DNA from 4 places in the Streptomyces sp. S07_1.15 genome. Region 2 is predicted to be linked to each of the others. Evidence: riboswitches for the same ligand, from Rfam matches in the RefSeq annotation. Region 2 holds a riboswitch; each other region holds the start of a gene.

Region 1 (7,287 bases), 5.3 Mb from region 2:
TCCGGGGCGGCGGTGCCGCACCGGTCGCGCTCCGCCGAGTACAGATGGCTGTCCGGGAACTGCTCGGCGCCCAGGGCGCGGCCGACCATGATGACCGCCGTGCGCGTCACCCCGGCCGCCCTGACCCGGTCGGCGATACCGCCCAGCGGTCCCCGGAGCACCAGTTCGTCCGGGCGGCTCGCCATCGCCACCACCGCGGCGGGGCAGTCGGCCCCGTAGTGCGGCAGCAGTTCGGCGACGACCCGGTCCGCGTAGCGGGCGGCCAGGTGCAGTACGAGCAGCGCGCGGCTGCGTCCCAGGGTGGCCAGGTCCTCGCCGTCCGGCATCGGGGTGGCCTGCTGGGCGACGCGGGTGAGGATCACGGTCTGGCCGACGGCCGGCACGGTCAGCTCCCGTCCCAGCGCCGCGGCCGCCGCGGCGAACGCCGGTACGCCGGGGACCACCTCGTACGGCACGCCGGCCGCGTCCAGCCGCCGCATCTGCTCCGCGACCGCGCTGAACACCGAGGGGTCCCCGGAGTGCAGCCGGGCCACGTCGTGGCCCGCGCGGTGCGCGTCCGCCAGCTCCGCCGTGATCTGGTCCAGGTTCAGCCGCGCCGTGTCCACGAGCCGCGCGTCCGGCCGGCACGCGGCGAGCAGTTCGCGCGGCACCAGGCTGCCCGCGTACAGGCAGACGGCGCACGACTCCAGCAGCCGCTGCCCGCGCACGGTGATCAGGTCGGCGGCGCCGGGACCGGCACCGATGAAGTACACCGTCATCGTTCTCTCCTCGGTCCGGCCTCCCGGCCGGCATGCGCTCCGCGGACGCCGGCCCCGCCGGTGGCCGCCCTGCTGATGTCCGGTCCGCCCGCGTCACTCCGCCGGCGCCCGCTGTTCCTCCGGCCGCTGTTCCTCCGGCGCCCACTCTCCCGGCGTCCGCTCCCCCGGCTTGGTCACCGCCCACTGCGTGACCGGCATCGCCTGCCGCCAGCCGGTGAACCCGCCGACCGGTACGGCGCTGGAGACGGCGATCCGTACCAGCTCCCCGCCGTGCCGGCGGTACCACTCCGCCAGCAGTGCCTCGGACTCCAGCGTCACCGTGTTGGCGACCAGCCGTCCTCCGCCGGGCAGCGCCGCCCAGCACGCCTCCAGCAGTCCGGGGGCGGTGAGCCCGCCGCCGACGAACACCGCGTCGGGCGGCCCGAGTCCGGGACCCCGCCCGTCCGCGGGCCGTCCGTCCGCGGGCCCGTCCGCGAGTCCGTCCAGGGCCTCCGGGGCGGCCCCGGTGACCACCCGCAGCGCGGGCACCCCGAGCCGCTCCGCGTTCCGCCGGATGCGCGCGGCCCGTACGGGGTCGCGCTCCACGCTCACCGCGCGGCAGCCGCGTCCGGCGCGCATCCACTCGACCGCGATGCTGCCGGAGCCGCCGCCGATGTCCCACAGCAGTTCGCCCGGTGCCGGGGCGAGCGCGGCCAGCGTGGCCGCCCGCACACGGCGCTTGGTGAGCTGCCCGTCGTGCTCGTACGCCTCGTCCGGGAGCCCCGGGACCGCGGACAGCCGGTGGCCGTCCGGCTCGGGCCGGCACTCGACGGCGACGACGTTCAGGGGATCGCCCGGCGGATGCGGCCAGCCGGCGGCGGTGCCCTCGAACCGGCGTTCCCGCGCGCCGCCGCCCAGCTGTTCGAGCACCGTCATCCGGCTCGGTCCGTAGCCGCGGTCGCACAGCAGTGCCGCCACCTCGCCCGGGGTTCCGGCGCCCGCGCTCAGGACGAGGAGCCGTCGGCGCGCGTGCAGGGCGGCGGCCAGGGCCGCGGCGGGCCGGCCCACCAGGCTGACCACCTCGGTGTCCTCCACCGCCCAGCCCAGCCGGGCACAGGCGTACGACGCCGAGGAGGCGTGGGGCAGCACCCGCAGCCGCTCCGCGCCGACGGCCGCGGCCAGGGTCCGCCCGATGCCGTGGAACATCGGGTCGCCGCTGGCCAGGACGGCCACCCGCCGTCCGGCGTGCTCGGCGAGCAGCCGGGGCACGGCGGGGCGCAGCGGTGACGGCCAGGGCACCCGTTCCGCCGTGCAGCCGGGCGGCAGCAGGGCGAGCTGGCGGGGGCCGCCGATGACGGTCCCGGCACGGTGCAGCGCCTCCCGGGCGTCCCGCCCGAGCCCGTCCCAGCCGTCGGCGCCGATGCCGACCACGGTGACGGTGTCCGGCATGCGGCCCGCGCCGGGGCACGGCACGTCGTCGTCGCTCATCACGAACCTCTTCCTGGGGTGTCCTCGCCCCGGGTGCGGCGGATCGGCGACGGGCCAGTCTCCTGGCTGCCGGATCGGCGCTCGCCCCGGCCTTCCGGCCCGCGGGGGGCCGTGGCTCGGATGGGGTCCGCTCCCCGGTCACAGTGGCGGGACCGCGCCGGATTCGCACCGGCTTCCTGGTTCCCGTCGCCTCGTTGGGCAGCATCCTCCCGCATCGGTGCGGGCAGGTGTGCGACGGCCTCCGTTCTTCTGTACGACACCCGCTCTGAGCTGCGATATGACGAAATGCATGGCTCATACATGGGTCTATGCTCCGTCCCGTGGACCCGAGACTCCCGCCGTTCCGGCCTCCCCTCCCCCGCCCGTTTCCCGGCCACGGGCGCCCGCGCCGGCCCGGCCCGGCCTGCCCGGCGTACCCCTCGAATCGATGTGCCCGGTGCCGTACCGCGCACAACGGGCCCGCGGCGGCGGCAGCGGCCGGTAGAAAGAGGGCCGCGGAGCGCCGCCCGGCGGCTCCGGGCCCCGCCGTCCGCGGCACGGCGGCGCCCGGACGCCAGGACGGCCGGGCGGCCGGACGAGTCGGCCGCCGCCCGGCGGCAGACCTCATACCGGGGGCCTCGCCCCGTGTGCGGGCCTCCGTCATCCGCCGTCCGTCCCTTCCCAAGGTGTGCCATGGTTCGACCCTCGATCGCTTCCTCCACGTTCCGCCGCCGCTTCGTCCGCCCGGCCGCGATGCTCCTGGCCGCCGTAGCGGTCACGGACCCGTGGGCGCTGGGCGGGGTGGGCGCCGGCTGGGCCGTGGCCTGCCACGTCCTCACCGCGGCCCTGCTGGTCGGTCTCTTCGAGCGGCTGCAGAGCGCGCTCCGCGCCTGTGAGCGCGAGACGCTGGCCGCGCGGGAGGAGGCCGCACGGCACGACACCGAGTGGCGTGAGTTCTGCACCCACCAGGACGCCCGGCGGGAGGAAACGGTCCGGCATCTCGCCGATGTCCGGCTCCCCGCCGCCCTGGCGGGCGAACCGGTGCCGGTCCCGCAGCCCCCGGAGAGCCACCCGGGCACGGCCCGGGAGTACGAGCGGGTGCTGGCGGCCGCCGGCGCCGCCGTGCGGACCGTCCGCGAGCGGGAGGAGTCACTGCGCCTGGTCGTCGTGGCCCTCGCCCGCCGGGTGCAGGCGTCCTCGCACCGCATCCAGGAGGAGATGGCCGCCCTGGAGGCCCGCCACTCCGCCCACCCCGACGTCCTGGAGGCGAGCATGCGCGGCGACCACGCCGCCGCGCAGCAGGCCCGGATCGCGCAGAGTCTCGCGGTGCTGTGCGGCGAGTGGCCGGGGCAGCAGTGGCAGAAGCCGCACGCGCTGGTGGACGTGGTCCGCGCGGGGGCCTCCCGGATCGTGTCGTACCAGCGCGTCAAGGTCTGCGGCGACCAGGACATCGCGGCGGTGGCGACCGTCGTGGAGCCCCTGGTGCACGTCGTGGCGGAGCTCCTCGCCAACGCCACCCAGTGCGCGCCGCCGACCACCCACGTCGAGGTGACCGTCCGCACCGTGACCCGGGGCGCCGTCATCGAGATCGACGACGCCGGTCTCGGCATGGACGAGTACGCCCTCGAACAGGCGCGGGAGATCGCCGCCGGGCGCCGGCTGCTGGGCTTCGCCGACCTCGGCGAGATCCCGCAGACGGGGCTCGCGGTCGTCGGCCGGTACGCCGAGCGGCACCGGCTCAAGGTCGACCTGCTGCCCTCCCCGTACGGCGGGGTCCGCGCGGTGGTCCTGGTGCCGGGCACCCTGCTGCAGACCCTGGAGCCGCCCGCCGTGCCCGCCTCCCGGCGCCCCTCGGCCGGCGAGACCGCGTACGCCGGGGGCGGCACCGTGCCGGCCGGCGCGACGGCCGTCACCGGCACCGTCCCCGTACCGCCGTCCGCCGCCACAGGCGGTCCGGGACTGCCGCAGCGGCGCTCCAGCCGCCACCGCGCCGCCGTCCCGCCCCTCTCCGAGCTGACCGGTACCGGGAAGCTGCCCCCTCCTCCGCCGCCGCCCTCCCCCGAGCGGGCCGGGGCCTGGATGGGTGCCCTCTTCGCCGGCAGCCGCGCGGGCGCCGCCCGGACACGGGCGGCGGAAACGGAGGACGCGGCGGAGACGACCGGGACGAGCGGGACGGCCGGGACGGCGGAAGCGGCCGGGACCGGGCCGGAGACCCCGGAGCCGGGGCCGTCCGCCACGCCCCCCGGAGGTCCGTGGCAGCGCGTGGCAGCCACCGGCCCCGGCACGGCCCCCGGTCTGCCCGGCCCGCCCGGTCTGCCCGGCCACGGCGGCTCCCCCGGCCGAGACGGCCGCCCGCACCGCGACGACGATGACGCCGAAGGACACCTCTCATGACGATGCATCAGATGAAGAGCCCGGCCGGCCGCGACTGGATGGTGGCGGACGTCGCCTCCGTCTCCGGTGTCCGGCACGTGGTGGTGCTCAGCACCGACGGCCTGCTGATGGCCCGTTCCGAGGGGACCGGACGGGACAGCGCCGACCGGCTCGCGGCCGCCTGCTCCGGTCTGCAGTCCCTCGCCAAGGGCCTCGGACGGGAGTTCGGCACCGGCAGCAAGGCCGTGATACAGCAAATGGTCGAATTCGACGGCGGCTTCCTCTTCATGGTCGCCGCCGGCCAGGGCTCGTATCTGGCCGTCGTCACCGACGCCGCGGTCGACCCGCAGCTGATCGCCCAGCAGATGCGCATCCAGGTCAACCGCATCGGCAGCCATCTGTCCAGCCCGCCGCGGCAAGGCGCCGTCTCATGACGGCCCCCGGGGAGTATCTGGACACCCCCCTGCGGCCCTATGTGCTCACCGGCGGGCGGGCCCGCCCCAGCCGCAACACGGTCGCGCTCGACACCCTGCTCGTCGCCTCCGCGCGGGAACAGGACCTGCCCGTCTCCGCCAGCCGCCAGGAACGCGCCCTGGTACGGATGTGCGGCCGGCTGCTGTCCCTGGCGGAGGCGTCGGCGCACCTCGGGCTGCCGGTGAGCACCGTGACCGTCCTGGCCTCGGACCTCGTCGACTCGGGCCACCTCACCGCGCGCACCGGTATCCCCCCGGCCGCCCGCACGGACCGCGACCTGCTCCAGGAGGTGCTCGATGGTCTCCGCAAGCTCCGCTGACCCCCGCCTGGCCGCGGGGCGCGCCCTCCCGCCCGGCGGGCGGTATCTGCCCGACACCGTGGAGCGGGCGGTGAAGCTCCTGGTCGTCGGCGCGTTCGGGGTCGGCAAGACGACCCTGATCGGCTCGGTCAGCGAGATCACACCGCTGCGCACCGAGGAGGTCATGACGGAGGAGAGCGCCGGCGTCGACGACCTCGCCGGCCTGGCCGGCAAGACCACCACGACCGTGGCGATGGACTTCGGCCGCATCACCCTCAACCCCGGCCTCGTGCTCTACCTCTTCGGCACCCCCGGCCAGCGGAGGTTCTGGGATCTGTGGGAAGGGCTGGCCGAGGGGGCGCTGGGGGTGCTGGTGATGGTCGACACCCGCCGTCTGGAGGACAGCTTCGAGGTGCTGGAGCAGCTGGAGCTGCGCGGCCTGCCGTTCGCCGTGGCGGTCAACCACTTCCCCGACACCCCGCGCCACCACACCGTGGAGGACCTGCGCCGCGCCCTCGACCTGCTGGACGAGACCCCCGTCGTGATGTGCGACGCCCGCCGGCGCCGCGCCTCCCGCGACGCCCTGATCACGCTCGTGGAGTACGTCTCCGCCACCGCCGCACAGGAGGTGCCCCGATGACCGTCCCCGCCGTGCCCCCGGGCTGCCCGGCCCACGGGATCACCACCGGTCTGACCCCCCTGGTCTCCGCGGCCGGCGCCGACGCCCGGCACGTCTACGAACGGCTGCGCGCGGAGTGGGGCAGCGTCGCCCGCGTCGAACTGGAACCCGGCGTGCCCGGCTGGCTCGTTCTCGGCTACCGGGAAGTGCTCACCGTGACCCGGCAGGAGAAGACCTTCTCCCGCGACGCCCGCCACTGGCGCGACCTCAACGACGGTGTCGTCCGGCCCGATTCGGCGCTGCTGCCGATGATGGCGCACCGCGACAACGTCATCGGCCACGACGGCACCGAACACCAGCGGCTGCGCCGCCCCCTCGTGGACGCCGTGGCCGGCGCGGACCAGCGGCGGATGCGCCGCTCCGTGGAAGCGGTGTGCGCGGGGCTCCTCGAAGCCTTCTCGGGGCGCGGCACCGCCGACCTGGTGTCCGAATACGCCCGGGTGGTGCCGCTGCTGGCCATCGGCGGCCTGTTCGGCCTGGAGCAGACGGAGGGACGCGAACTGCTGCGCGCCCGCGCGGCCCTGCTCTCGGGCGACGGCCGGCCGCGGCCCGGCGGAAACGGCTTCGAGGAGATCCTCTCCGCCGTGCTCCGGGACCGCCGCGAGCATCCCCGGTCCGACCTGACCTCGGCCTTCCTCGCGCATCCCGACCTCCACGACGACGCCGAGGTGCTGCGCTCCGTGATCGTCATGATCTCGGCCGGCAACGAGACGACGACCGCCTGGATCGCCAACACCCTCCGGCTGATGCTGACCGACCCCCGCTTCCGGGGCCGGCTGCACGGCGGACGGCTCGGCGTCGACGAGGCCCTCGACGAAGTCCTCTGGCAGGACCCGCCGATGGCCAACTTCCCCGCCCGCTACGCCCTCCACGACACCGAACTCGGCGGCCGGACGATCCGCTGCGGGGACGTCCTGGTGCTCGGCCTCGCCGCCGCCAACGCCGATCCGGCCGTGCGCCCGTCCGACCCGTACGACATGCTCGGCAACCGGGCGCACCTCGCTTTCTCCTCCGGCGCGCACGCCTGCCCGGCGCAGGTGCCCGCCCGGCTGATCGCCAAGACGGCCGTCGAGACGGCGCTGCGCGGGCTGCCCGAGGTCCGGCTGTCGGTACCCGACGGGGAGCTGCCCTGGCGGGCCTCCCCGTGGACCCACTGCCCGGCCTCCCTGCCGGTGACCTTCGCCCCGGCGGCGGAGCGGACGGCGGCGTCACGGCCCGGGCCCTCCTCCGGGACGGCTTCCCGGAGCGGGGCCTCCCCG
Region 2 (7,287 bases):
TCCCGGCCCGCGACTCGACCTCGTCCTCGATGCGCTCGCCCAGCATCTGGTAGCCGCCGCAGATCCCGAGCACCGGCCGCCCCTCCGCGGCCCGCCGCGCGACGGCCTCGGCGAGGCCCCGTTCACGCAGCCAGGCCAGCGCGCGCACGGTGCCGCGGGTGCCCGGGAGGACGACGAGATCGGCGTCGGCCAGCTCCTCCGGCCGGTCGGCGAAGCGCACCAGGACGCCGGGTTCGGCGGCCAGCGCGTCGACGTCCGTGAAGTTGGACATCAGGGGCACGGCCGCCACGGCGATCCGCAGCACCTCCTCGCCGCACGGAGGTCCGGCGGCGGACTCGCGGACCGCGCCGCGCAGCGAGAGCCGCAGCCCGTCCTCCTCGTCGATGCCCAGGCCGTGCGCGTACGGCAGGACGCCCAGCACCTGCCGCCCCGTCAGCCCGCGCAGCATGTCCAACCCCGGCTCCAGCAGGGACGCGTCGCCGCGGAACTTGTTCACCACATAGCCCGCGACCAGCGCCTGGTCGGCGCGGCTCAGCAGGGCCGTGGTGCCGAAGAAGGACGCGAACACCCCGCCGCGGTCGATGTCGCCGACCACCACGGCTGGCAGTCCGGCCGCCCGGGCCAGCCCCATGTTGACGATGTCGTGCCGGCGCAGATTGATCTCCGCCGGGCTGCCCGCGCCCTCGCAGATCACCGCGTCGTACCGGGCGCGCAGCCGCTCGTAGCAGTCGAGGACGACGGGGAGCAGCGCCTCCCGGCGGTTCGCGCTCGGGGCGCCCCCGGTCCCCGGGCCGGCCGCGAAGTAGCCCCGGGCGCTCAGCTCACCGGCCGGTTTGCCGAGCACCACGACCTGGCTGCTGCGGTCGCCGCCGGGCTTGAGCAGTACCGGGTTCATCAGCGCCGACGGCTCCACCCGCGCCGCCTGCGCCTGCATGGCCTGCGCGCGGCCGATCTCGGCCCCCTCGGGTGTCACAAAGGAGTTCAGCGACATGTTCTGCGCCTTGAACGGGGCCACGGAGACGCCCTTGCGGGCCAGCCACCGGCAGATACCGGCGGTGACGACGCTCTTGCCCGCGTCGGAGGTGGTCCCCGCGACCAGCAGGCCGCCGCCGGTCCGGTGGCTGCCGGTCCGGGTGCTGCCGCCGTCGGTGCCGGTCATCCCCGCCCCTCTCCGGCGGCCCGCCGCCGCCCGCTCACCGGACGCGCGCCCCGCGGGCCGGCGGGCGGCCGGGGGACAGCCGTCGCGCCACCCCGGAGCGCCCCGTACGCCAGCCGTCCGCCGGCGCACACCACCAGCGCCAGCGCGCCGACCCGGTGCGAGAGCCGCACCGCACGCTCGATGTCGCGCGGCTCCACCGGGCGGTTGCCGGCCCCCAGCACGGGCCGGTGTTCGACCCGGCCGCCGTACGCCAGCGTGCCGCCCAGCCGTACGCCGAGGGCCCCCGCGAACGCCGCCTCCACCGGGCCGGCGTTGGGGCTCGGGTGGCGCCGGGCGTCGGAGCGGAGCACCCGCAGGGCGCCCCGCGGGTCCGGGCCGGCGAGCACGGCCAGCGCGGCGGTGAGCCGGGACCCGGGGAAGCCCGCCACATCGTCCAGCCGGGCCGGGGCCCAGCCGAACCGGCGCAGCCGCGGCGACTTGTGGCCGGCCATCGCGTCGAGGGTGTTGACCGCGCGGAAGCCGGCCAGGCCGGGCACCCCGGCGGCGGCACCCCACACCAGCGCCCCGACGACCGCGTCGGAGGTGTTCTCCGCGACGGACTCCACGACCGCGCGGGCGATCTGCTGTGCGTCCAGCGACTGCGGGTCCCGCCCACAGAGGCCCGGCAGCCGTTCGCGCGCCCGTGCCAGGTCACCGGCCTCCAGCGCGGCGCCGACGGCCCGCGCCTCACGGCCGAGCGACGTGCCGCCCAGCACGGCCCAGGTGACGGCGGCGGTCAGCGCCCCGGAGGCGGCGGGGGAGCGGCGTACGGCGCGGGAGACCCCGGCGGCCGCGGCCACCGTGCCGCCGGCGCACAGGGCGGTGTACAGCGCCCCGGCACCCCGGTGATCGCGCCACAGCAGCCGCTCGGCGGCCGTTGCGGCCCGCCCGAACGCGGCGACGGGGTGGCCGCGCCGGGGATCGGCCAGAAGGAGGTCGGCGAGGAAGCCGAGCGCCGTACCGGCGACGAGGACGGCGTCCGTGGAGTGCGGAGGAGCGGGCGCCGGGGGCGCGGGTGTCCGGGGCGCGGGGGCCCCGGCGGCGTCTTCGGAACGCATCGGCTCAGACCGCCGTCACGCCTCGGAGGGGGGACGGGGGCGGCGGGGCCGCCGGGAGCGGAGGGAGGGGCGCCCGCCCGCGGGCCGTCCGGCCACGGGGCGTTCGACGGCAGGGCGTACTGCGGCGGCAGCCGGGCATCGCGTGTGTCCTCACTCAGGGTCCGCGCCCTGGTTCGACGTGACCGGCGGTGAGAGTCTCCTGGCTCCCGGATCGGCGCGGGCCCCGGTCTTCCCGCCCGTCGGAACGGGCCGTGACGTGGGTGGGGTGCGCTCCCCGGTGACAGTGGCGGGACCGCGCCGGATTCGCACCGGCTTCCTCTCCTGCCGCCGTTTGGCCCCGGCAGTCCACCACGCCCGGGAACGCCCGTCAACTCGCCCTTGACCTGCGGGGGATCAGTGTGCGGAGTGCCACACCGGGGCGTGCGCGGTGCGTACGCCGCCCGGTGCCGGGTCGGGAGGGGCGCACGGGACGGGAGAGCCGGGTGGAGAGGGATGGCAGGGCGCCGGGGCGGCCGCGGACGGGCGCGGCGGCCGCGGACGGGCAGGGCGGGGGACGGGCGGGCGGAAGGGGCGCGGGCGACGCGGAGGGCCCGCCGCCCCGGCAGCACGCGTCACGCGCTGTCCGGGCGGCGGGCCCGGGTGCCGCTGTACCGCCGGCCCGTTCGACGCGGGCGGTGCGGGTGGTGCGGGAGACCGTCAGGCGACGATCAGATAGATCCCGTACGCCACGACCGCCGCGGAGACCGCGAAGCAGACCGTGGCGAGGGTGCGTGCCAGGGCGGTCGGCGCCTCGGTGACCGTGGCGCCCTCCGCGCCGTCCGCCTGCGGGTGCCGCCGGGCGGAGGTGCCGACGATACCCAGGGTGAAGACGCCGACGATGGCGACGGTCGCCACGAGGCTGACCACGGAGACCTGGCCGAGTGCTGCCCAGTCGATGTTCATGGGGTTCTTCCTTCTACCTGAGCCGTCAGACGACGGTGGCCTTGGACGCCGGGGACTCGGACGCCGGGGACGCGGAGCGCGGGGAACCGGCCTCGCCGTCGTGGGCGGCCGCCTCCAGCACGGAGTCGGTGGGCGGCGGGGAGAGGGAGGCGACGACGTCGGCGACGATGTCCTCGTGCTCCGGATCGGCGTCCGGGCCGGGGACGTCGTTCACATTGCTGTGGTCGACCTTCTCCTGGCGCGACTTCACCCAGATCCAGGCGCTGCCCGCGAGAGCCATGACGGCGACCGCGGTGACGCCCCAGGTGCCGCGCCCGGCCAGCAGGGCGGCCAGTCCGGCGACGAGGCCGGCGGCCGGCAGGGTCAGGCCCCAGGCGACGAACATGCGGGTCGCGGTCGACCAGCGCACCACGCCGCCCTTGCGGCCCAGGCCGGAGCCCATGATCGCGCCGGAGGACACCTGCGTGGTGGAGAGGCCGAAGCCCAGGTGGGAGGAGGCGAGGATGACGGTCGCCGCGCCGGTCTGGGCGGAGAAGCCCTGCGGCGGCTGGATGTCGGTGAGGCCCCGGCCCATGGTGCGGATGATCCGCCAGCCGCCGAGGTACGTGCCGAGGGCGATGGCGACACCGGCCGAGGTGATGACCCAGAACGGCGGACCGGCGTCGGGCGCGAGCACACCGCCGGTGATGAGCGCGAGGGTCATCACACCCATGGTCTTCTGGGCGTCGTTGGTGCCGTGGGCGAGGGAGACCAGGGCGGCCGAGGCGATCTGCCCGGAGCGGTAGCCCTTGGCGGTGTCCCGCTCGTCGCGTCCGCGGGTGAGCCGGTAGGTGAGCCGGGTGGCGGCCATCGCCGCGAGTCCCGCGACGATCGGCGCGGCCAGGGCCGGCAACAGCACCTTCGAGAGGACGACGTCGAGGTGGATGGCCCCGATGCCCGCGGAGAACAGGGTGGCGCCGATCAGACCGCCGTAGAGGGCGTGCGACGAGCTGGAGGGGAGGCCCACCAGCCAGGTCAGCAGATTCCACATGATCGCGCCGACGAGCCCGGCGAAGATCACTTCTGGACGGATACCACTCTCGTCGACGATGCCGCCGGAGATGGTCTTGGCGACCTCCACGGACAGGAACGCGCCGACGAGATTGAGGACCGCCGACATCGCCACCGCTGTCCTGGGCTTCAGGGCCCCGGTGGAGATGGTCGTGGCCATCGCGTTGGCGGTGTCGTGGAAGCCGTTCGTGAAGTCGAACACCAAGGCCGTGATGATCACGATCCCGATGAGAAGCGTGATGTGTTCCATTCACCCAGGCAATCGTTTCGGGGGCCGGTTACACAGCGAAGGTAGGGACGTCCGGTGAACGGAAGGTGAATGGGAGTGGGCTTCCAGGTGCGATTGCGGACCGCCGTCCGGGGGTGACAGCGGGGTCTTATATCCCTCATGGGGTGCGATACCGGGCGGATCGGCCGCTCCAAGGCGTCCGGAGACTGAATGCACACCGGACCCAAGGTGAACAGCGCTCCCGGCGGATCCCACGGAAGGGGGAGTTCCGGCACCGGCCGAGGCGGGCCGCCGGCTCCCGCCCCCGGCCCGCCGGTCCTCTCTCTGACAGGATCGGCCACCGGAGGTGAGGGCAGTGACGGAACCGCTCCCGCAGGAGCTCGCCGGCGCCTGGGCCGATCTGGTGGCCACGGCCCGGCGCACCACCGACGAAGGGCTGGTCACCGGCACCTCCGGCAACGTCTCGGTACGCGTCGGCGACACGGTCCTCGTCACGCCCAGCGGGGTGCCGTACCACCGGCTCGGACCCGCGGACGCGGTCGGCGTGGACCTCGGCGGACGGCGCCTCCTCGGCGCACTGCGGCCCACCAGCGAACTGCCGATGCACCTCGCGGTCTACCGGGCCACCGGCGCCCGCGCCATCGTGCACACCCACGCCGTGCACGCCACGGCCGTCTCCACGCTCGTCACCGAGCTCCCCCTCGTCCACTACATGGCCGCCGCGCTCGGCGGCCCCGTCCGCGTCGCCCCGTACGCGCTCTACGGCAGCGAGGAGCTGGCCCGTCACACCCTGGACGCCCTCCGCGACCGCACCGGATGCCTGCTGCGGAACCACGGCACGCTCACCTACGGCGCCACGCTCGACCAGGCGTACGACCGGACCGCGCAGCTGGAGTGGATGTGCCGGGTCTGGCTGGCCGCCCGTTCCGTGCCCGGCCTCAGCCCCGCCCTGCTCTCCCGGGAGGAACTGGCCGAGGCCGCCGGGAAACTCCGCGACTACGGCCCGCGCCCCTGACGGCCGCGCCGCGCCCCGCCCGGCCGGATCACCCCCGGGCGGGCCGGCACTGGCCGCCCGGCCGTATCCCGAGCACACTGGGACCGATGCGACCTCGTACAGCGGCGGCCCTCGCCGCCACAACCGTTCTCGGCGCCGGTACGGCCGCGGTGGCCGCCGGGCGGTACGCCGGCGACGCGGCCCTGTCCCCGTCCCGGCCGCTGCCGAGCGACCCCCGGCTCACCGTCCACGCCACCACCGCCGACACGGTGACCCTCACCCGCAGCCTGGCCTCGCTGCGGCCCGGCACCTACGGACTGACCGGCGGCGGCGTGCACGCCGTCATCGGCGACGTGGCCGAGGACGCCGACTGCCCGCCCGACTCGGTGGTGCGCCGCCTGGTGCGGGTGGAGCGCGGCGGCCTCCGGCGCGGTGCCAAGGTGCGCTTCACCCCGCAGGTCCACACCGGCAACCCCGGCGAGGCGCACGGCCTGGAGTACGAGGACGTGGAGGTGCCCGGCGAACTGGGCCCGCTGCCCGCCTGGCTGGTGCCCGGCACCCGCTCGACCTGGGTCGTCACCGCGCACGGCCTCGGCACCACCCGGGAACACCCCATGGTCGTCATGCCGTTCCTCTCCCGCCTCGGCGTCCCCGTGCTCGACCTCTCCTACCGGGGCGACCCGGGCGCGCCCCGCGACCCGGACGGCACCGGACACCTCGGCGACACCGAGTGGCGCGACCTGGACGCCGCCATCCGCTTCGCCGTGCACCGGGGCGCCGAGCGGGTCGTGCTGCACGGCTGGTCCACCGGCGGCAGCATGGCCGTGCACACCGTGGCCAACTCGGCGCTGCGGGACCGGATCGGCGGCCTGGTGCTCGACTCGCCCGTGCTCGACTGGCACTCCACGGTCCGCGCCCTCGCCGCCGCCCACGGCACCCCCCGGGCGCTGCTGCCGCTGGCCGTACGGGCCGCGGAGGGCAGGGCGGGGCTCGGCGCGGAGAGCCTGGCGGAGGCTTCGGCGCCGTCCCGGGTCTCCGTTCCCACCCTGATCCTGCACGGCCCGGACGACCGGCTGGCACCCTGGGACCGCTCGCAGCTCCTCGCCGAGCGCCGCCCGGACCTCGTCACCCTCCACGCCGTGCCGGAGGCCCCGCACGCCGCGATGTGGAACGCCGACCCGGCCGGCTACGAGGAGGCCCTGCGCCGCTTCCTGACCGCGCTGCTGTAGCCGGCCTGGGACGGGCGAGCGGCGGCCGGAGCCCCGGGCACGGGGGCCGGGGGAGCGGCCCGAAACACCGTCACCCGGTGCGCGGCACCCCCGCGTACCGGCCCCGGCACCGGCCGGGAACCCGTCCGCGGCCCGTGCCGGACCCGCCCCGGAGAGCGTTCCGGACCCGCCGCGTCATGGGCGCCGCACCCTCCGATTGGGCTTTCGGGCCGTCACCCGGGACACTGCTGCCGTGACGTCCCGTACTCCGCGCGACTCCCGGCTCCATCTTGTCCCGAAACGACCGACGACCGCCGCCAGGCGGGCGGTGACCACCCGTCGTAAACGGCAGGGCCCCCCGGCCTGGGGGGCCACCGCTCCCCGCCCGCCCGCGGGCACCCCCGCCCCCGCCGAACTGGCGCGCCACGCACGGGAGATCCTCGCCGGAGCGGTGCGGATCGCCCGCTGGGCCGACGCCGAGCGGGGCCGCGGCGCCCGGCCCGGGCCCGGCGGCACGGGAGTGCTCTCCGGCGAGTCCGCCGAACGGGCCGCCGCCGCTCTCGGGCTGGCACCGCACCGGGTCCGCGCCGACTGGGACCGGGCGCGGC
Region 3 (7,287 bases), 3.7 Mb from region 2:
GGCGATGACCAGCACGTCCGTGAGGTCGGGGCGGGCCCCGTAGGCGGTGGTCGTGGACATGGAGGTGAGCCCGCAGGGCATGCCCCGGCGGATCTCCAGCAGGTACTTGGCGTAGAGAGCGGCGTTGTCGGAGGTGCCGCGGGCGGTCAGCAGCGCGAAGCGCGGCCGGCGGGCGGCGACCCGGCGGGCGGTCTCGCGGATCGCGGCCGCGCCCTCGCCGAGGATCCGGGCCAGGACGGCGGGCTGTTCGGCGATCTCACCGGCCATGATGCGGCCCGGCTGCTCGGGGTACCGGATCGGCTGCTTGGCGGACATGCGGGGTGCCTCCCGTAGCTCTGGGGCCACCGGAGCGCCGGCCGCGGTGCTCCGCGGCGGCCGCTCCGGCGCGGGGCCGGACGCGATCAGGGTACCCTCATTTGGTTTAGACCAATACGCCCGTGTCCCGCCGTCCGGACCGGAACGCCGCGGAGATCCCGGAGGTGTATAAGGAGGGCTGTCGGTCCCCGGTGACGGGGCCCGGCACCTTCCGGCCGCACAGGGGCAGCGCACCGTGAACGCCGGACCGTGCCACGATGTGAGCCCTACGTACGGAGGAGCCGGTGACGGCAGCAGGCCAGGAGTCGGGAAGGCTGACGATGGAGACCGACGGGGGCGCCGAGAACGGCCCGGGCGGCACGGCGGGCACCGGGCGTCCCGCGCGGGTGCCCAAGTACTACCGGCTCAAGCGCCACTTGCTGGAGATGACCGAGACCCTGCCCCCGGGCAGCCCGGTCCCCCCGGAGCGCACGCTCGCCACCGAGTTCGACACCTCGCGCACCACGGTGCGTCAGGCCCTCCAGGAACTGGTCGTCGAGGGCCGGCTGGAGCGCATCCAGGGCAAGGGCACCTTCGTCGCCAAGCCCAAGGTCTCCCAGGCCCTCCAACTCACCTCCTACACCGAGGACATGCGGGCCCAGGGGCTGGAGCCCGCCTCGCAGCTGCTCGACATCGGCTACGTCACCGCCGACGACCGGCTCGCCGGGCTGCTCGACATCGCCACCGGCGACCGGGTGCTGCGGATCGAACGGCTCCGGCTGGCCAGCGGTGAGCCGATGGCCATCGAGACCACGCATCTGTCGGCCAAGCGCTTCCCCGCGCTCCGCCGCAGCCTGGTGAAGTACACCTCCCTCTACACCGCGCTGGCCGAGGTCTACGGAGTGCGCCCGGCCGAGGCCGAGGAGACGATCGAGACCTCGCTCGCCAGCCCGCGCGAGGCCGGCCTGCTGGGGACGGACGTCGGGCTGCCGATGCTGATGCTCTCCCGGCACTCCTTCGACGCGACGGGGGCGCCGGTGGAGTGGGTCCGCTCGGTGTACCGGGGCGACCGTTACAAGTTCGTCGCCCGTCTCCAGCGCCCCAAGAGCTGAGACGGGCCCGGGGGCCGCGGGTTCCGGGGGCTTCACGGGCCCGGTCATCACCGGCTGTCACCGGGTCGGGACGGCAGGGCGGAGAGTAACGGGCCATTCCGTCTGCCGGACTATGGTTTCCACAACGTGTCCGTACCGGTATGCAGGCGTAGTGACCACCGGCCGCGCGCTGCCCTAGATTTCCCTGCGCGTTACGCAGGAGATCCTTCCCGGAAAAAACGGAGACGCTCCCATGCCAGAGTCAGCATCCGCAGCCCCGCCCACCACCGCGAAACGCGGGATGACCCCCGGATCGATCGCGGTCTGGGCCGCTGTGGCCCTCGTCGGCGCGGCAGGCTGGGCCGTCCTCGCCCTCTCACGCGGCGAGGAGGTGTCGGCCGCCTGGATGGTCGCCGCCGCTCTCGGTTCCTATGCCATCGCCTACCGCTTCTACTCCCGGTTCATCGCCAACCGCGTCCTGAAGGCCGACAAGACCCGGGCCACCCCGGCGGAGCGGCTCGACAACGGTGTCGACTTCCACCCCACCGACCGGCGCGTACTGCTCGGCCACCACTTCGCCGCCATCGCCGGAGCCGGCCCGCTGGTGGGCCCCGTGCTGGCGGCGCAGATGGGCTACCTCCCCGGCACCATCTGGATCATCGTCGGCGTGATTTTCGCCGGCGCGGTCCAGGACATGGTGACGCTGTTCTTCTCCATGCGCCGGGACGGCAAGTCGCTGGGGCAGATGGCCCGGGAGGAGATCGGCCCGTTCGGCGGCGCCGCGGCGCTGATCGCCATCTTCGCCATCATGATCATCCTGCTGGCGGTGCTGGCGCTCGTCGTCGTCAACGCCCTGGCGCACTCGCCGTGGGGCACCTTCTCCATCGCGATGACGATCCCGATCGCCTTCTTCATGGGCTTCTACCTGCGGGTGCTGCGCCCGGGCCGGGTGACCGAGGTGTCGGTCATCGGTGTGGCGCTGCTGCTGCTCGCGATCATCTCCGGGAGCTGGGTCGCCGAGTCCTCCTGGGCGGAGACCTTCACCCTGCAGCCCGGCACCCTGGTGATCTGGCTCGTGGTCTACGGCTTCTTCGCCTCGGTGCTGCCGGTGTGGATGCTGCTGGCCCCTCGTGACTACCTGTCCACCTTCATGAAGATCGGCACGATCGTCCTGCTGGCCCTCGGGGTGGCGTTCGCCCTGCCGACCCTGAAGATGCCCGCGGTCACCGAGTTCGCGAGCTCGGGCGCCGGCCCGGTCTTCGCCGGCTCACTCTTCCCGTTCGTCTTCATCACCATCGCCTGCGGCGCGCTCTCCGGCTTCCACGCCCTGGTCTCCTCGGGCACCACCCCGAAGATGATCCAGAAGGAGACCCAGGTCCGCATGATCGGCTACGGCTCCATGCTGATGGAGTCCTTCGTGGCGATCATGGCCCTGGTGGCCGCGTCCATCATCGACCCCGGCCTCTACTTCGCGATGAACTCGCCGGCCGGCCTGATCGGCGACTCGGTGCAGTCCGCCTCCGAGGCGGTCGCGAACCTCGGCTACACCATCTCCCCCGGCGATCTGGCGGCGGCCGCCGCGGCGGTGGAGGAGGACTCCCTGCTGTCGCGGACCGGTGGTGCCCCGACGCTGGCCGTCGGTATGGCGGAGATCTTCTCCTCGGTCTTCGGCGGCGCCGGGATGAAGGCCTTCTGGTACCACTTCGCCATCATGTTCGAGGCGCTGTTCATCCTCACCACGGTGGACGCCGGTACCCGCGTCGGCCGGTTCATGCTCCAGGACATGCTCGGCAACGTCTACAAGCCCTTCCGGGACGTCAGCTGGAAGCCGGGGGCCTGGATCGCGAGCGCGGTCGTCGTCGGCCTCTGGGGCTACTTCCTCTGGGTCGGCGTCCACGACCCGCTGGGCGGCATCTACCAGCTCTTCCCGCTGTTCGGTATCGCCAACCAGCTGCTGGCGGCCGTCGCGCTGGCCGTCGCCACCACGCTGCTCGTCAAGTCCGGACGGCTCAAGTGGGCCTGGGTCACCGGTGTCCCGCTGGCCTGGGACGTGGTGGTGACCTTCACGGCGAGCTGGCAGAAGATCTTCTCGGGTGACCCGAAGATCGGCTTCTTCACACAGCGCTCCATCTACCAGGAGGCCATCGAGGACGGCAAGGTGCTGCCGCCCGCCAAGGACATGGGCGACATGCACACCGTCGTCACCAACGCGACGGTGGACGGCGTCCTCTCCGTCCTCTTCCTCCTGCTGGTCATCGTGGTACTCGTCGACGCCGGGCGGGTATGCGTCAAGGCGATCCGCAATCCCGCGCAGGCCAAGCTGGAGGAGGTGCCCTACGTGGAGTCGAAGCTCGTGGCCCCGGCCGCTCTGTGGCCCACCAAGGAGGAGAAGGCCGAACTCGTCGCGGCCGGCGCCGGCACGGACGGCAAGGAGAGCACCGGCACGGGGAGTTCCTCGTGAGCTCCGCGCTCAGGGAGAAGGCCGCCAGGATCCGCTTCCTCTGGCGGGAGGCGACCGGGGAGGCCACCTACGACCGGTACGTCGCCCACGCACGGAAGTGCGATCCGGACGCGGAGGTGCTGAGCCGCCGCGAGTTCGAGAAGCAGCGCGTGGACGGCCGTGAGGCCGACCCCCGCGAGGGCTTCCGCTGCTGCTGACGCCCACGCCACCGCTCCGGCGGAACCGCCCGAACGACCCGATGGCCCCGGCCCCGCGCCGGGGCCATCGGCGTGCCCGGGGGGCGCGCCGGGGTGCGCCCCCCGGGCCGCCGGGCGCACGCCACTCCGGTGCGCGGAGGATTTTTCCGGGATCCCGAACGGGAACACCCGCCCTTCCCGGCGGCCCGGTTCCCGCTCCCCGCGCACTCCGGGGGCGGCCCCGGACGTGTTCCCCTGCAAAGCGCCCCCGTGCGCCGGGATACACAACATCTAGTGCCGCTCGCGGAAAGCGACACAAGATGTATGCTCATGCTCGCTGACGCGCCAGGGGAATCCGGTGCGAATCCTGAACTGTCCCGCAACGGTGTGAAGGCGGCTTTCGCCTGCCTTCGAGTCCGAGCGCCTGCCGTCGGCCACGTCCGGCTCGACCGAGCCGGCGTCGATTCCGTCCGGGCTCCGGGGATTGGGCCGGTGGACGTCGCGCGGTCTTCCGCCCCTCCGGGCGGACGGGGGCCGCACGCGCCCCGCGCTCCGCCCCGCGGCCCCGCCGAGCGAGGGAGAGTTCTCCGTGACCATCGCGCCCGCCGATCCCGCATCAGCCGACAGCGGCGGCACAGCGACCGCCGGCCGGGACGCCCCCGGTACCGCGCTGCTGCGCCTCCTCACCGGGCTGACGGCCGATCTGCCCGCCGCCGACCCGGGCCGGGTGGCCGCCGCCGCGCTGCGCGGCCGCGAACCCGGCGCGGACGAGGCCGCGTTGCGCGAGCTGGCGACGGAGGCCGCGGCCGGGCTGATCTCCGAGGACCCGGTGTACTCGCGGCTGGCGGCCCGACTCCTCAGCCGTGCCATCGCGGACGAGGCGGCCGGCCAGGGCGCGGTCTCCTTCCCGGACTCGATCGCGGCCGGCCACCGGGAGGGCCTGATCGCCGACCGCACCGCCGCCTTCGTCCGCGAGCACGCGGCACGGCTGGACACCCTGGTGGAGACGTCGCTCGCCGACGGCGCCGACGACCGCTTCGGCTACTTCGGGCTGCGGACCCTGTACAGCCGCTACCTGCTGCGGCATCCGGTGAGCCGTCAGGTCGTCGAGACCCCGCAGCACTTCCTGCTCCGGGTGGCCTGCGGGCTGGCCGCAGACGACTCGCGCGCGGCCGTGGACGAGGTCGCCTCGCTCTACCGGCTGATGAGCCGGCTGCACTATCTCCCCAGCTCCCCCACCCTCTTCAACTCCGGCACCCGGCACCCGCAGATGTCCTCCTGCTATCTGCTGGACTCCCCGCTCGACGAACTGGACTCCCTCTACGAGCGCTACCACCAGGTCGCCCGGCTCTCCAAGCACGCGGGCGGCATCGGCCTGCCGTTCAGCCGGATCCGCTCCCGGGGCGCCCTGATCCGCGGCACCAACGGCCACTCCGGCGGGATCGTCCCGTTCCTGCGCACGCTCGACTCCTCCGTCGCCGCCGTCAACCAGGGCGGCCGGCGGAAGGGCGCGGCCTGCGTCTACCTGGAGCCCTGGCACGCCGACATCGAGGAGTTCCTGGAGCTGCGGGACAACACCGGCGAGGAGGCCCGCCGCACGCACCACCTCAATCTGGCCAACTGGATCCCGGACGAGTTCATGCGCCGGGTCGAGGCCGACGCCGAGTGGTCGCTCTTCTCCCCCTCCGACGTGCCCGCGCTGCCGGACCTGTGGGGCGCCGAGTTCGACGCGGCGTACCGCCGGGCCGAGGAGGCCGGGCTCGCCGTCCGGCGGCTGCCCGCGCGGCAGTTGTACGCCCGGATGATGCGCACGCTCGCGCAGACCGGCAACGGCTGGATGACGTTCAAGGACGCCGCCAACCGGACCGCGAACCAGACCGCCGAGCCCGGCAAGGTCGTCCACTCCTCGAATCTCTGCACCGAGATCCTGGAGGTCACCGACGACGGGGAGACCGCCGTCTGCAATCTCGGGTCGGTCAACCTCGCGGCCCATGTCGCGGCGGACGCCGGTCCCGGTGAGGCCGCGGTGGCGGAGGCGATGGACTGGGAGCGGCTGGACGCCACCGTCCGCACCGCCGTCGCCTTCCTCGACCGGGTCGTGGACATCAACTTCTACCCCACCCCGCAGGCCGCCGCCTCCAACCGGCGCTGGCGCCCGGTCGGACTCGGGGTAATGGGGCTGCAGGACGTCTTCTTCCGGCTGCGGCTGCCGTTCGACTCCCCCGCGGCGGCCCGGCTCTCCACCGAGATCTCCGAGCGGATCATGCTCGCGGCCTACGAGGCCTCCTGCGCTCTCGCCGGGCGGCACGGCCCGCACCCGGCCTGGTCCTCCACCCGCGCCTCGCGCGGCGTGCTCCACCCCGACCACTACGGCGTCCGGCCCCGGTGGCCGGAGCGGTGGGAGGCGCTGCGGGCCCGGATCGCCGCCACGGGGCTGCGCAACTCCCTGCTGCTCGCCATCGCCCCGACCGCGACGATCGCCTCCATCGCCGGGGTGTACGAATGCGTCGAGCCGCAGGTGTCGAACCTCTTCAAGCGCGAGACCCTCTCGGGTGAGTTCCTGCAGGTCAACACCTACCTGGTGGCGGAGCTCAAGGAGCTCGGCCACTGGAACGCGCGGACCCGCGAGGCGCTCCGCGACGGCAACGGCTCCGTCCAGGCGCTGGACCGGCTCCCGGCCGGGCTGCGGGACCGCTACCGCACCGCCTGGGAACTGCCGCAGCGGGCGCTGATCGACATGGCCGCGGCCCGCACGCCGTATCTGGACCAGAGCCAGTCGCTCAATCTCTTCATGGCCTCGCCGACCATCGACAAGCTCAGCTCGATGTACGCCTACGCCTGGAAGAAGGGCCTCAAGACCACCTACTACCTGCGGTCGCGCCCGGCCACCCGGATCGCGCGGGCCGCCGGTTCCGCCGACGCGGCGACCGCGCCGCCGGACCCCGTACCCGCCCCCGTCCCCGTCCCGGCGCACCGCCCCGGCTCCGCCGCCGTTCCCGCCCCCTCTCCCGCTCATGCTCCCGCTCCGGCGGAGCAGGCGGCCGGCGGGGACGCGGCCGCCTGCTCCCTGGAGAACCCCGAGTCCTGCGAGGCCTGCCAGTGACCACCGAAGCGACACCGACCACCACCACCGCGGCAGCCCCGGCCGCCTCCGGCACCGGAGCGGCACCGGCCGCCCGGAACCTGCTCGACCCGGGCTTCGAACTGACCCTGCGCCCGATGCGCTATCCGGGCTTCTACGAGCGCTACCGCGACGCGATCCGGA
Region 4 (7,287 bases), 5.9 Mb from region 2:
CTCCGCTCCGGCGGCGGCCCGCTCTTCCTGCGCCGGGACGACGGCGGGCTCGTCCCGCTGGAGGTGGAGCGCTGGTGCTCGCGCGCCGACGCCGCCGACATGACCGTGCTGCGCCGCTGCGAGGGCTCCGTCCTCGACATCGGCTGCGGCCCCGGCCGGCTCGTCGCGGCCCTCACCCGGCTGGGGCGGCCCGGGCTCGGCATCGACCCCAGCCCGGCGGCCGTCGCGCGCACCGTGCGCGCGGGCGGCGCGGCGCTGCGCCGGTCGGTCTTCGACCGGCTGCCGGGTGACAGCCGGTGGGGCACGGCGCTGCTCATCGACGGCAACATCGGCATCGGCGGCGACCCCTCGGCGCTGCTGCGGCGGGTCGCGCAGATCGTCGCCCCCGGCGGGCTGCTGCTCGTCGAAACCGCGGGCGCGGACGTCGACGAGCGCGCCTGGGTCCATCTGGACGACGGCGACGGGGCCCGGGGGGCCGTCTTCCCCTGGGCGCGGGTCGGCGGCCCCGCCCTGGCCCGCCGGGCGCGGGCCGAGGGGTGGTGCGTCACGGAGGAGTGGACCGCGTCCCACCGGCACTTCACCGCCCTGCGCCGCGCGCCCTGAACGCCGTGGACCCTCCCGCCTCCGGGACGACCGGGGCGGGAGGATCCCGTACGGCGGCGGGCCCGGCCCGTCCCGTCCGACCGTCCCGCCCCGACCGCCCCGACCCACGGAGGCAGAGGCGGAGGCGGAGACGGGGCGGAGAGGCGGTACCCCGCGCGCCGGGGCGCGCCGGGCCCGCTCGGCGCAGCGCCGTCCCTCAGCGCCGGGCGCGGCGGCGCAGCGCGGAGAGCAGGGCCCAGCCGGCGGACACCGCGAACAGGGCGGCGGTCAGCAGCAGCCAGCGTTCGGTGAAGCCGTCGGCGCTCAGGCCGGTACTCCGCTCGAACCGCGCCGGCGGGCCGCTGACCAGCGGCCACCAGACGAGCAGCAGCAGCCCGGACAGCAGGGCGGGAATCCGCAGGTGGTTGATCCCCGGCCGGTACGGTGTCCGGGGCCGGGCGGCGTCCGGCGCGGCACCGCCCGCCCCGGACCGGCGGCGCGGGGGCGGCAGAGCCCCCACCGCGCGGTCCGCCGCGGTGTACAGCGGCAGCAGCACCAGGTCGTGCAGGAGGGCGGCTCCCACGACCCACAGCACGACGCCGAGCGGGTCGTCGCCGCCCAGCAGGCGCGTTCCGGCGTACGCGGTCACGGCGAATGAGCACAGCAGCAGCGGCGGGTACCACAGGGGCTCGCCGGCCCGGAGCGGCGGAAGGCGCCTCACGGGTTCCCCCCGAAAGTGAGCCGGGTGACCCATTTGGTGTTGTGCACCCCGGGGTTCGCGGGCACGATCACCCGCGCCGGATACCCGTGGTCGGCCGAGAGCCGGGCTCCGTTGACCCGCAGCGCGAGCAGGGAGAGCGGGTCGCGCACCTGGTTGGCGCGGAGCCCGGCCGACCGGAACGTCCCGGAGCGCTGCGCCGACTCGACGAACACCCCGGGCGCGTCCCGCTCCCAGCCGGCCAGGGCCGCCAGATCCGCCAGCCGGACCCCGCTCCACATCTGGTCGGAGGTCGACCAGCCCTCCACACAGGCGATGGGCAGCGCGGCACGGTGCTGCGGCAGCTCCAGCAACTCCGCCCGGGTGAAAACGAGTTCGCGCGGCCCGCCGCGCACCGTCAGCCGCCAGTCCGCGCCGATGTCCGCGGCGCGGATGCCCGCGGCGGCCGCCGTCTTGTTGATCTGGAAGCCGTTCGGACCGCCGCCGGGCTCCCGTCCGCGCGGGGCGAGGACGGCGGTGGAGCGCAGCGGCCCGCCGAGGCTCTGCCCCGCCGTGGTGGCGGCCAGCAGCAGCGAGCCCGCCCCCACCGCGGTGAGCGCGCCCCGGCGGGAGAGGGTGGGCGCGGCCGGCTCCGGTGCGGCGAGGGCGGCCATGGCGGCGGCCTCCTCCTCCGTACGGGCGCGGCGGCCGCGCAGCACCCGCAGGGCGCGCGGCACGCGGAGCGCGGCGTGCGCGGCGAAGGCGGCCGTGAAGACCCAGGAGCCGTAGAAGTGCAGCGGGTAGAACGAGCCGGGGAAGACGTACTCCAGCTGGATGTTGAGAAGGCCGGTGGCGAAGACGAACAGCCCGCCGCCGACGAGCAGCAGCAGGGACAGCCGGTCCAGGGCATGGGTGACCGAGCGCACCGGGGGCCAGGTGAACAGCCGGGGGATGACCGACCAGAGCTTGGCCAGCAGCACCGGCACCAGCGCGACGCCCAGCGTCACATGGACGCCCTGGGTGAGCCGGTAGAGCCAGTGCGGCTCCGTGGGCCAGGGGAACAGGAAGAAGCCGAGCAGCCCCTTGTCCGGGGTGCGGTCGTTCCGGGCCAGATCCGGGTTGTACGCCGCGTACGACAGCAGCCCCGTCACGAACAGCACGGGGATCCCCACCAGCAGCACGATGCCCAGGACGGACGTCAGCCGGGGCCCGCGCAGCGGACTGCGCCAGAAGCCGGGCCGGAAGGGCCCGCCCGGCCCCCGGGCGCCCGGCCCGCCGGGCCGCGCCGCCGTCGCCTTACCGCGGACGGGACGCGCCCCGCCGGACCCCCGTGCCGTCTTCCCGCCGTCGTCGTCCATCGCGCCGCCCTCCGTGGTGTTCCGCGGGACGCGCGCAGGAGGCCCGCGTCCGCCGTCCACGACCGTAGGCCGGGCCGCCCCCCGGAACCCCGCTCCGGCCATGACGAAACGCTGACATCACACCGGGGGCGGTGAGGATCTGACGGAACGGTGACACCGGGCGTGTGTCCGGCCGTACGCGCCGGAGCGGCCCCTAGCGTGACGGCGTGACCCACCTCCGCACCCCCGCGCCCGGCCGCGAGCGTCTGCGCCCGCGGCGGTCCGCCGCCCGCGCGGACCTCCTCACCGCGGCCGCCGCCGCCCTCTTCGTCGCCGCGGTCGCCGTCGCCGGCATCCTGATCCAGCGCTCCGTGGACGTCCTGTACGTCGAGTGGCCGCCGCTCTACGCGCACTGGATGCCGCACGCGGGCCCCGGCACGGTCGCGGCACCCGCCGTGGCGGCCGCCGTCGTCGCCTACGGCCCGGTGCTCGCCCGCCGGCTGCCCTGGCGCCGGCTGCTGCTCCTGACCTGGGCGGCCTCGCTGGCCTGGACGCTGTCGCTGGCGCTGATCGACGGCTGGCGGCGCGGTGTCGCCGGCCGGCTCACCGCCAAGCACGAGTACCTGCTCGCCGTCGACCGCATCGCCGCCGACCCGGCCGCGGCCGTGCGCACCTTCACCGACCACATCCTGCTCACCTCGCCCGACTACTGGCCCGCCCATGTGGCGGGCCATCCGCCGGGCGCCGTGCTCACCTTCGTCGGCCTCGACCGCATCGGGCTCGGCGGTGGCGCCTGGGCCGCCGTGTGGGTGCTGATCGCGGGCAGCTCGGCCGCCGCGGCCGTCCTGGTGACGCTGCGTGCCGTGGCGGGGGAGCGGTGGGCGCGCCGGGCCGCGCCGTTCGCCGTGCTCGCCCCGGCGGCGGTCTGGGCGGGTGTCTCCGCGGACGCCTACTTCTCGGCCGTCGCCGCCTGGGGGATCGCCCTGCTCGCCCTGGCGTGCCGTCCGGCGGCGCGCCGTCCTGCGGCGACCGCGCTGGCCGCAGGGCTGCTGCTCGGCCTCACCGTCCATCTCTCGTACGGGCTGGTGCTGATGGTGATCCCTGCGGCCGCCGTCCTGCTGCACGGCCGGACCGTGCGCCCGCTGCTCCCCGCACTCGCCGGGGTGGCCGCGGTCACCGCCGCGTTCACCGCGGCCGGCTTCTGGTGGTACGAGGGCTACGACCTGCTGGTCACCCGCTACTACCAGGGAGTGGCCCGGATCCGCCCGTACAGCTACTGGTTCTTCGGCAACCTCGCCAACGCGGTCGTCATCGCCGGGGCCGCCTCCGTCGCCGGGCTGCGCCGCGCCCTGGCCGCCACCGCCGAGACGGCCCGCCGGCTGCGGTCGGGGCGCTCGCTGGACGCCTGCGGTGTCGTGCTCCTGGCCCTGGCGGGCCTCTGCATGATCGCGGCGGCCGACCTCTCCGGGATGAGCAAGGCCGAGACGGAACGGATCTGGCTGCCCTTCGCCCTCTGGCTCCTCCCGGCCGCCGCTCTCCTCCCGGCCCGCCACCACCGCCGCTGGCTGGTGCTCCAGGCGGCGACAGCGCTCTTTCTCAACCACGTTCTGCTTACGGGTTGGTGACGAGACGTCGCCCGGGTGTTGACCGGTATCGCCCCCGAGGGGGACCTTGCCGCCTTTTTGGTTTCATGCCCGGTGCGAACGGAAAGCGACGCCTTGTCACATTCCTGGCAGAACAGGAGTTGCCCATGTTCCACACGCTCAGGTCCCGCTCCGCGGGACTCGCGGCCGGTGCCGCCGCCTCGGCCCTTCTGGTCGGCGGTTCGCTGCTCGGCGCGACATCCGTCCAGGCCGACTCGCAGAACCATCCGCACAAGCCGTACGGGGTCGTCAAGGCCGGGACGCTCAACGAGCGGCAGTACCCCAGCACCGACTCCTCGGTGGTGGGCCAGCTCCACCGGCACGACCGGATCGGCATCAAGTGCAAGGTGCGCGCCCAGCTGATCCACGGCGACCCCATCTGGTACCACCTGCGGCACAAGGAAGCCTGGGTGAGCGGGAAGTACGTGCACGTTCACGGTTATGTGAAGTGGTGCAAGGACGTCGACCGTCACCACCACCCGCTGACCAACAGCAGGAAGGCCCGTATGGCGAAGGGGTGACCCCACCTCTTCACACCCGGGTGTGAGAAAGGGCCCGGTCCCGGCGGAGGCAGTCCGCCGGGACCGGGCCCGCCGCCGTTCCGCCGGCCGCCGCGGTGCCGCCCAGTGCCGCCCGGGGCGGTCCGCCGCAGGGTCCGCGGCCGTCAGCCGAGGCTCTCCGGCCGCTCTCCCTTCGGCCCGAGGCCGCGCGTGGTCCGCGGGCCCCGGCTGCGCATGGACGGGTCCTTCTGGAGGGTCTTGTCCGCCGCCTTGGTGGCCTGCTGGTCGGATACTCCGCTGTCCTCGGCCTCCTTGCGCAGCTTCGCCCGTTTCCGGTCGTACTTCTTGCTGCCGGGCTCCGGCATGGCCGTCACCTCCTCGGTAATGCGGGCAGGGCCCGCCGACGCCGGACGGGTATCCGGGGTAAAAGGCGTGAAACGGTATGAACCACTCCGGCAGTCGCCCTTCGAAGGGCGCCGGCTCACCCGCTGCCCCGGCGCCCCGCCCGCGGAGCCGGGTGGCGCCGTGCTCCCGTGCGCCGTCCGGTGTGGGATGTACCGCAGGGTGACCGGCTTGTCCTCCTCGCGCGCGGCGCACTACTGTCACAGGGCCTTGGTGCACGGGAAACCGGTGAAGAACCGGTGCGGCCCTCGCCACTGTGATCGGGAAGTCCGGTTCCACCCTCTGGGAGCCACTGGGATGCCGCGGAGCGCCGCGGCACCCGGGAAGGCGGAGTCCGGGCGGCATGACCCGTAAGCCAGGAGACCGGCCAGGGCGCGTCGTCCATCCACGAGGTGCTGGAGAGGTCCGCTTTCCCATGCATATAGCCGAGGGCTACCTGCCCCCCTGGCACGCGGTCGCCTGGAGCGCCGCCGCCGCCCCCTTCGTCCTCCACGGCGTACGGTCGCTGAGCCGCGAGGTGAGGAAGAATCCGGAGAACACCCTGCTGCTCGGTGCCTCCGGTGCCTTCACCTTCGTCCTGTCCGCGCTGAAGATCCCCTCCGTGACGGGCAGTTGCTCGCACCCCACCGGCACCGGGCTCGGTGCCATCCTGTTCCGGCCGCCGGTCATGGCGGTGCTCGGCACCATCACCCTGCTCTTCCAGGCCCTGCTGCTGGCGCACGGCGGGCTCACCACCCTGGGCGCCAACGTCTTCTCCATGGCCGTGGTGGGCCCGTGGGCCGGGTACGCCGCCTACCGGCTGGTGAGGGGACTCGGCGCGCCGCTCGCCGCCGCCGTGTTCGCCGGTGCCTTCACCGCCGATCTGAGCACCTACTGCGTCACCAGCGTCCAGCTCGCCCTGGCGTTCCCGGACCCGGCCACCGGACTGCCCGGCGCCCTGGCCAAGTTCGGCTCCGTCTTCGCCGTCACCCAGATCCCCCTCGCCGTCAGCGAGGGCATCCTCACCGTGCTGGTGATCCGGCTGCTGGGCCAGGCCGACGGGACCGCCCTGGCCCGGCTCGGTGTGCGGACGGCCCCCGGCGGCCGCCGGCCGGAGCGGTCCGAGGAGGCGGTGACCCGATGAGCCGGAACACCCGGACCAACCTGCTGCTGCTGGCCGTTGTCGCCGTCCTGGCCGCCCTCCCGCTCGTCCTGGGACTCGGCGACGGCATGGAGGAGCCCTTCACCGGCAGTGACGCGCAGGCCGAGACGGCGGTCGAGGAACTCCGGCCGGGCTACGAACCCTGGTTCGCCCCGCTCTACGAACCCCCGTCGGCGGAAGTGGAGTCGGCGCTCTTCGCCCTCCAGGCCGCGATCGGCGCCGGGGTGCTGGCTTACTGCCTCGGGCTGCGCCGGGGACGCCGGCAGGGGGAGGCGCGGGCCGCCGGCGAAGCGGCGGGAACGGCCGGTCCCGGTACCGCCGCGGCGGGCACGGCCCGGACGGCGGGTACCGGGAAACCGGGGGGCGGCGCGCGCCCTGACGCGGGGGCGGCCGCGGAGGCGCCACCGGCCGGCGGGGACCCGGGCGGTGCCGGGAACGCCCCGGCGCCCGCGTCCGGCGAACGGGGCGGCGGGGGGCCGTCCGGTCCCGGCGGCCGCCCGGCCGCGTAGCCCCGCGTGCTGCCCATCGACGCGGCGGCGCACAGCAGTCGCTGGCGCCGCCGCCACCCCCTGGACAAGGCGGTCCTCGCCCTCGGCCTGACCGTCCTGGCGGTGAGCCTGCCGCCCTGGCCGGGGGCGCCGCTCATCGCCGCCGTCGCGCTCACCGCACTGCTCGGCCCGGCCCGGGTGCCGCCGCGCCGGCTCTGGCGGGCGTACCGGGTGCCGCTCGGCTTCTGCGTCACCGGCGCGCTGCCGCTCCTCGTCCAACTGGGCGGGGAGCGCGGCCTGCTGTCCCTCGCACCGGACGGCCCCGCGCAGGCCGGGCAGCTGCTGCTGCGCACCTCGGCCGCCTCGCTGGGCGTCCTGCTGTTCGCCTTCACCACACCGCTGTCGGATCTGCTGCCGCGTCTGTCCCGGGCCGGCGTGCCCCCCGCCGTGACCGACGTCGCGCTGGTGACCTACCGCATCACCTTCCTCCTGCTGGA

The links. Region 2 has a riboswitch for cobalamin ahead of LIX60_RS25855 (cobalamin biosynthesis protein). Riboswitches for the same ligand answer to the same signal wherever they lie in the genome.
Region 1: another riboswitch for cobalamin. It lies ahead of cbiE (precorrin-6y C5,15-methyltransferase (decarboxylating) subunit CbiE); the one in region 2 lies ahead of LIX60_RS25855 (cobalamin biosynthesis protein).
Region 3: another riboswitch for cobalamin. It lies ahead of LIX60_RS10005 (ribonucleoside-diphosphate reductase subunit alpha); the one in region 2 lies ahead of LIX60_RS25855 (cobalamin biosynthesis protein).
Region 4: another riboswitch for cobalamin. It lies ahead of LIX60_RS00590 (energy-coupling factor ABC transporter permease); the one in region 2 lies ahead of LIX60_RS25855 (cobalamin biosynthesis protein).

The regions. Positions count from the first base shown of each region.
Region 1 covers NZ_JAJBZK010000001.1:714,155-721,441, forward strand. Annotated here, with positions in the region: gene cobM (precorrin-4 C(11)-methyltransferase) at 1-758, opposite strand, end outside; gene cbiE (precorrin-6y C5,15-methyltransferase (decarboxylating) subunit CbiE) at 852-2,225, opposite strand; cobalamin riboswitch at 2,281-2,407, opposite strand; gene LIX60_RS03060 (ATP-binding protein) at 2,898-4,598, shown strand; gene LIX60_RS03065 (roadblock/LC7 domain-containing protein) at 4,601-5,011, shown strand; gene LIX60_RS03070 (DUF742 domain-containing protein) at 5,008-5,370, shown strand; gene LIX60_RS03075 (ATP/GTP-binding protein) at 5,348-5,989, shown strand; partial or broken gene LIX60_RS03080 (cytochrome P450) at 5,986-7,242, shown strand.
Region 2 covers NZ_JAJBZK010000001.1:6,026,910-6,034,196, forward strand. Annotated here, with positions in the region: gene LIX60_RS25850 (cobyric acid synthase) at 1-1,159, opposite strand, end outside; gene LIX60_RS25855 (cobalamin biosynthesis protein) at 1,156-2,256, opposite strand; cobalamin riboswitch at 2,449-2,576, opposite strand; gene LIX60_RS25860 (hypothetical protein) at 2,953-3,198, opposite strand; gene LIX60_RS25865 (inorganic phosphate transporter) at 3,224-4,498, opposite strand; gene LIX60_RS25870 (class II aldolase/adducin family protein) at 4,833-5,492, shown strand; gene LIX60_RS25875 (alpha/beta hydrolase) at 5,579-6,700, shown strand; gene LIX60_RS25880 (hypothetical protein) at 6,933-7,287, shown strand, end outside.
Region 3 covers NZ_JAJBZK010000001.1:2,368,683-2,375,969, forward strand. Annotated here, with positions in the region: gene LIX60_RS09985 (SIS domain-containing protein) at 1-315, opposite strand, end outside; gene LIX60_RS09990 (GntR family transcriptional regulator) at 636-1,406, shown strand; gene LIX60_RS09995 (carbon starvation CstA family protein) at 1,639-3,846, shown strand; gene LIX60_RS10000 (YbdD/YjiX family protein) at 3,843-4,043, shown strand; cobalamin riboswitch at 4,337-4,469, shown strand; gene LIX60_RS10005 (ribonucleoside-diphosphate reductase subunit alpha) at 4,612-7,125, shown strand; gene LIX60_RS10010 (ribonucleotide-diphosphate reductase subunit beta) at 7,242-7,287, shown strand, end outside.
Region 4 covers NZ_JAJBZK010000001.1:126,815-134,101, reverse strand. Annotated here, with positions in the region: gene LIX60_RS00620 (methyltransferase domain-containing protein) at 1-603, shown strand, start outside; gene LIX60_RS00615 (hypothetical protein) at 800-1,336, opposite strand; gene LIX60_RS00610 (molybdopterin-dependent oxidoreductase) at 1,300-2,637, opposite strand; gene LIX60_RS00605 (hypothetical protein) at 2,844-4,241, shown strand; gene LIX60_RS00600 (SH3 domain-containing protein) at 4,367-4,780, shown strand; gene LIX60_RS00595 (hypothetical protein) at 4,924-5,124, opposite strand; cobalamin riboswitch at 5,356-5,548, shown strand; gene LIX60_RS00590 (energy-coupling factor ABC transporter permease) at 5,577-6,284, shown strand; gene LIX60_RS00585 (energy-coupling factor ABC transporter substrate-binding protein) at 6,281-6,811, shown strand; gene cbiQ (cobalt ECF transporter T component CbiQ) at 6,818-7,287, shown strand, end outside.